2 regions of the Arthrobacter sp. B0316-1-20 genome follow, and region 2 is predicted to be linked to the other one. Evidence: riboswitches for the same ligand, from Rfam matches in the RefSeq annotation. Region 2 holds a riboswitch; the other holds the start of a gene.
The links. Region 2 has a riboswitch for S-adenosylmethionine ahead of AC5RW2_RS13505 (PIN domain-containing protein). Riboswitches for the same ligand answer to the same signal wherever they lie in the genome.
Positions count from the first base shown of each region.

Region 1: it holds a riboswitch for S-adenosylmethionine, as region 2 does, so the genes downstream of both, AC5RW2_RS29670 (bifunctional o-acetylhomoserine/o-acetylserine sulfhydrylase) here and AC5RW2_RS13505 (PIN domain-containing protein) in region 2, are expected to answer to the same signal.

Region 1 covers NZ_JBNHHC010000026.1:25,504-28,703, reverse strand. The annotation lists gene AC5RW2_RS29680 (CPBP family intramembrane glutamic endopeptidase) at 30-809, shown strand; gene AC5RW2_RS29675 (VOC family protein) at 968-1,609, opposite strand; SAM riboswitch class IV at 1,812-1,926, shown strand; gene AC5RW2_RS29670 (bifunctional o-acetylhomoserine/o-acetylserine sulfhydrylase) at 1,994-3,200, shown strand, end outside.
Region 2 covers NZ_JBNHHC010000007.1:103,313-106,512, reverse strand. The annotation lists gene AC5RW2_RS13510 (Nramp family divalent metal transporter) at 1-564, opposite strand, end outside; gene AC5RW2_RS13505 (PIN domain-containing protein) at 842-1,243, opposite strand; SAM riboswitch class IV at 1,548-1,671, opposite strand; gene AC5RW2_RS13500 (TM0106 family RecB-like putative nuclease) at 1,934-3,200, shown strand, end outside.

The DNA of each region.
Region 1 (3,200 bases), on a different contig from region 2:
ACCCCGGATCCCTTGGCAAGATGGAGGCTATGGACAAGCAGAAGGTGGTCACCGCGAGTGCACCGCGCACCTTGAGCTACTACCGGGCGGAAGTGCTCATTGTGCTCGGAGTTTCGCTGGGGCAGTCGGCGGTCTACGCCGTGGTGAACTTGCTGGAGAAGATGACCCGCGCGCCGCTGGCCTCGCAAACCACCAAGCTGAACCCGGTACTGAACCAGCGGGAAATCTTCGATTTCGTCTACCAGATGCTCGGCATCTGCTTTGCGCTGGTGCCGGTGGCCTTGGTGCTGCTCCTCATGACCTCGCCCGGCCAATCGGCCTTCCGCTCGATCGGATTTACCTTCTCCCGGCCCAAGGTGGACTTCGGTCTGGGCTTCCTGCTGGCGCTGGTGATGGGGGCCGGCACGTTGGTCGTCTATGCCGCCGGCCGGGCGCTGGGGATCACCACCGCCATTGTCCCCGCGGCCTTGGACGAATACTGGTGGACCGTGCCGGTGCTGGTGCTGTCCGCCCTGCGCCACGCCATCCTCGAAGAGGTGGTCATGCTGGGCTACCTCTTCAACCGGTTCGCCAAGTTCGGCTGGGGGATCTGGACCACAATCTTCGTCAGCGCCGCCCTGCGCGGGACCTACCACCTGTACCAGGGGATCGGGCCGGGCATCGGGAACTTCCTGATGGGGCTGATATTCGGGTACGTCTACACGAAGGTCAAGCGGGTGATGCCGCTGGTGATTGCTCATGCACTGCTGGATATCGCGGGCTTTGTCGGGTATGCGCTGGTGGGTCCGGCCATCGGCATCGGGACCTAAACCGCCCCGCCCACCCCGCGGGAATCCGGCGGTTCCCTACCGGACATGCCAAAGGCTCCCGTTCCGCCTCTTGCTCCCACCCACGGTGGCGCAAGAGGCCGAAATGGGAGCCCCTGCAAAAACGCGATCCTTGGTACCGTCCAGCCGGGACCAGAACTTTAGAGTTCGACGATGCCGTTCGCGGTTTCGAAGCGGACCGACATGATGCCGGGCGTGCCGTTCGGCGCGGTCCAGGCAACCTTGACGTCGTCGAGAAGGGCATCCACCGGGGTGCCCAGCCAGTCGGCCACGCGTTCCGAGGATCCGGCAATGGTCAGGCCGATCAGCTTGACGGTTGCGGGGCGCGCGTTGGACGGGTGGAGCGCCTCGGTGCCGTCATCCCAGCGCAGCATGTAGGGGACCTGCGGGTCGGCGATCAGGCCCTTGATGCCGATTTGCTGCCAACTCAATTCCTGCCCGTCCGGAAACTTTCGGTTCCCGGGGACCGCATGACGGCCCAGCCGCTCTTCGAACGGGGTCAGATCGTCCACTTCCACGCACCAGCCCATCCAGCCACCGCCGGCTTCGGACCGGGCACGCACGGCTTGGCCGAAGGGGGCCTTGTCGGACGCGGGGTGGTCCAGGACCTCCACGACTTCCAGGTAGTGATGGTCAGTCAGGGGGAAGATCATATTGCGGGTGCCGAAGCGGGGATGCACCCCGCCCTTGACTGCGTCGATACCCAGAGCTTTGGAAATCCGCTCTGAGGTGGCAGCCAGGCCGTCGGGCTCAACAGCATAAGAAACGTGGTCGAAGCGCATAGGCATATCTTGGCACTTTGTGAACCCGTGCTCGACTTAGGGTGACCTAAGTCACTGTGTTTTCGTGGTGGTTCTTCACGCTAGCCCTTGACAGCCAAGGGTTTGTTCGTGTCCCCGGTGAGGCAGGGAAGTGAGCACCGCAGGCGGTCACAAGATGTCATATTGTTGCGGCCCGCCGGTCTCTCCGCCGAGACTGGACGCAGGTCATGAGTGCCAGCGTGAAACCCCGGTTTGCTGGCCGGCAACCCTCCAACCGCGGTGGGGTGCCCCGGGTGAAGACCAGGCAGCCGCCACAAGGCGGTGCGCAAGCGCGGGTCACACCCGGGACGGATATACCGGCACGGCCGGATCCCGGATGACCCCTTCCGTTGAAGGAGTTGCACCATGTCCAATGCAGACTGGTCCTTTGAAACCCGTCAAATCCACGTCGGCCAGGAGCCGGATGCCGCCACCGGCGCCCGCGCGCTGCCGATCTACCAGACCACGTCGTTCGTGTTCCCCAGCGCGCAGAGCGCCGCGGACCGCTTCGCCCTGTCCGAACTGGCGCCCATTTACACCCGGATCGGCAACCCGACGAGCGAGGCTGTGGAAACCCGGATCGCCAACCTGGAAGGCGGCGTCGGCGCACTGCTGCTGGCCTCCGGCCAGGCTGCGTCCACGTTCTCCATCCTGAACCTGGCCGAGGCCGGCGACCATATCGTAGCCAGCCCCAGCCTGTACGGCGGTACGTACAACCTGCTGCGCACCACGCTGCCCAAGTTCGGCATCGAAGTGACGTTCGTTGAGGATCCGGACAACCTGCAGCAGTGGCGCGACGCCGTGAAGCCGAACACCAAGGCGTTCTTCGGCGAGGTGGTCTCCAACCCGCGCCAGGACGTGCTGGACTTGGAGGCCGTCAGCAGCATCGCGCACGAGAACGGCGTGCCGCTGATCGTCGACAACACGCTCGCAACCCCGTACCTGATTCGCCCGATCGAGTGGGGGGCCGACATTGTGCTCCACTCGGCCACCAAGTACCTCGGGGGTCACGGGACAGCCATCGGCGGCGTGATCGTGGACGCCGGCACCTTCGATTTCGCTGCCGATCCGGAGAAATTCCCGGGCTTCAACACTCCGGACGACACCTACAACGGCCTGGTCTTCGCCCGCGACCTGGGTTTCGGAAGTGCGCTTGGCGCCAACCTCGCCTACATCCTCAAGGCCCGCGTGCAGCTGCTGCGCGATCTGGGCTCTGCCATTTCCCCGTTCAATGCCTTCCTGATCGCCCAAGGCCTTGAGACGCTGAGCCTGCGGGTCGAGCGGCACGTGGCCAACGCGCAGAAGGTGGCGGAGTTCCTCGAAGCGCACGACGACGTTGCTTCCGTTGCGTACCTCGGCCTGCCGTCGAGCCCCTGGTACGAGCGCGGACGTAAGTACGGTCCGAAGGGCACCGGTGCCATCGTGTCGTTCGAGATCAAGGGTGGACTGGAGGCCGGCAAGCGTTTTGTGGACGGACTTGAACTGCATTCGCATGTGGCCAACCTCGGCGACGTGCGCTCGCTGGTGATCCACCCGGCGTCGACCACGCACGCCCAGCTTTCGGCGGAGGAGC
Region 2 (3,200 bases):
CATTTCCGGAATGTTGGGCACGGCGATGACGGCCAGGCCGACCACGGTGACGAACATCAGTCCGACGAAGAAGGCGGTGATCTTCTCGAACATGGCGTACTTGCCGAACCAGACCATGACGAAACCGGCCAGGCCCATCAGGATGGCCCAAGCCCATAGCGGCAGCACCGGGAACACCGCGGCCAGCGGCAGCGCTGCCGACGACATTGCGGTGGCGCCGTATACGAAGCCCCAGATCATGATGTAGGGACCGAAATACCAGGTGGTCCAACGGCCCAGCGAGCGCCAGCCCTCAAAGATCGTCTTGCCGGTCGCCAGCGAGAACCGCCCGGCGCCTTCGACCAGAATGATCTTCAGGATGACGCCGACGATCACCGCCCAGAACAGGCCGTAGCCGTAACGGGAACCGGCCACCAAAGTGGCGACCATATCCGCGGCACCGACGCCGGTGGCCGCCACGACGAGGCCGGGACCGACGATCTTCCACTTGGCGGGAGCGCCGCCGTCGTTGTCCACCCGCGCAGCGGCATCCAGCGCGCCCGGGGCGTTGTTCTCAGTGGCCATGAGCCATGTATTCCTTACCTTAAATGGAGCTTGTCCGCAGAAAACGGGCGGCACGCGTGCCGCCCGTCACCGGACCCCGTTTAGTTTCTCACGCGTTCAGAACGCCCGGTCAGTAAATCACCGAAGGAGCCACACGGGGAACCGTTCGGCGCCGCGATGGCTCCGTTGGGCGGGAATTAGCGGCGCGACTGTGGCCGTTTGCATACCGGATATATTCACAGGCGGTGGCCCGACGGACGTTTTCGTGGTGCCGGCCGTGGGCGCTTCTTTACCGGTTCTATGAGGCCCGGGTCGACTTCCACGGGTCGCATGCCTCAACCGACAGCCGGCGGTAGCCTTCGGCGTTGCCGGACACCACGGTCAGGCAATGCTTCACTGCCGTGGCGGCGATCAGCGACTCGACGGCCGGCACGTCCTGGATCGCCAGAGGCGCCCAGGCCTCGGCCACCTGCAGGTCCACCGGCAGGATGTAGGCGGCGAACCGCTCGGTCAGCTCGCCCAGCCAGGTGTCGGCACGCCCGGCCAGCGCGCTGTCCTGGGTGCTGAGCGCGTGCAGCTCCCCCAGCGTCAGCGCTGAAATGTAGACGCGCGAGCGGCGGCGCCTCTGCAGGAAGTCCACGACGGCGGGGTCCGGGTTCTCCCGCCTGAGCTCGGCGACCACATCGGTGTCCAACAGCAACCCGCGGGCACGCCTCCCGGCGGAGGCCTCGCCGGGCGACGAAGCGGGGCCGGGCGCCGGCCCGGAGCTGGCCGCTGGTGAAGGTACGACGCTGGCCGCTGGCGCTGCCGGGCCGGTCCTGCCTGTCATCGGGCCGCGGCGACGGCGCGCTGCTGCCCCCGGGTTTGCAGTGACGCTTCCAGCAGGAAATCCACAAAGGCTTCCCTCGCTGCGGAGACCTGCTCGTAGTCGGCCAGACTCAAGACCTGAAGTTGCGGAGATTCAAGGGTTTCCATGACAGCCGGCGCCGGGCGCCGAGTCCTTTCGGGTGCTCTTGCCCGCACCGGTAGCCAGTGGCTGATGCAGGCCGCTTCGTCATCCGAACCACCCAACGAGCGTGGGGTTGGTATGTGGCCAAAGTCGGAGCTTGGCGGCCACAATTCTTGAAGCTGTTGCCACTTTAGCCAGTCCGCGTGCCAAATGTCAGAGACCGCGGTCACACCGCGTAACAGGGACCGTAACGTTCCACCTCCCCACTTGTGGTGGCCGCCCCGGCGCATGTTAGCGACCATCCCGGCACAACCATCCGAAACTGTCCGTGTCGGCTGATAGACCTTTGATTGCCGGCAGGCACCGGTCGGCGGCGGGATATCGTTGGGGGGACCCGCCGCCGGCCGGGTTGGCACCTTTCAACGTGAGCAAGGAGGCACGGTGTTTCTGCTCGACTCCGACGTCGACGGGGCTGACCCGGATCTGGTCTACACGGCCACCGACCTGGTCACCGCCGCCCAGTGCGAATACCAGTTGTTGCGCAAGCTGGACGAGAAGCTGGGCCGCTCCCCGGTGCCGGACTTCGGCCGGGACGAGATGCTTGAGCGCACCGCGGCGCTGGGCGATCTGCACGAGCACCGGGTGCTGCAGCAATTTCGCGACAAGTTCGGCTCCGGCGTGGTGGAGATCGCCGAGACGCGCAGTTACACCCGCGAAGACCTGCGCACCAAGCATACCGAATCCCTTGCGGCGCTGCGGTCGGGCGCGGACGTGGTGTTCCAGGCCTCCTTCTTTGACGGCAGCTTCCATGGGCGCTCTGATTTCCTGGTCAAAACCGAGCACGACGGCGGTGCCCCGGCTTACGCCGTCTATGACACCAAACTGGCCCGCCACGCTAAGGTCACCGCGCTGCTGCAGCTGGCGGCCTACGGCGACCAGCTCCTCCAGGCGGGCATCGGCACGGCTCCGACGGTAACGCTGGTGCTCGGCGACGGCCGGCACAGCGACCACAGCCTGACCGACCTGCTGCCGGTCTTCCGCGAACGCCGCGGCCGGTTCCTGGACCTGGTCGCCGGGCACCGGGGACAGCCGGCAGCTGTCCATTGGGGAGACGAACGGATCAAGGCGTGCGGCCGCTGCGACTACTGTGCGGAACAGGTTGAGCTGCACCGCGATCTGGTGTTGGTGGCTAGCATGAGCACGTCCCGCCGCCGCAAACTCCAGGCGGCCGGAATTCGCACCATCGATCAACTGGCGGCGCTGGAATTGCCGGCAGGCGAAGCGCCCGACGGTGCGCTGGCCCGGCTGCGGGACCAGGCCCGCATGCAAACGGGCACCGCCCAGCCGGACGGGCAAGTCACCTTCCGCAAGGACGGTGCCGAACACACCGTTGCCTACCGCGTACTGGAACAGCACACCCTCGCGCGGCTGCCCGCCCCGGACCCGGGCGATATCTTCTTCGACTTCGAAGGCGACCCGCTCTGGCAGGACGACGACGGGATCTGGGGGCTGGAATACCTTTTCGGCGTGGTGGAAAACCCGCCGGCCGCTGGCGGCCCCGCGCCGTTCAAACCCTTCTGGGCGCACAGCCGAGCGGGCGAACGCAAAGCGCTGGCGGACTTCCTGGATTACGTGTCCGAACGGCGGCGCCTCCACCCCGGCCTGCACATCTACCACTATGCCAACTACGAAAAGGCTGCCCTGCGCC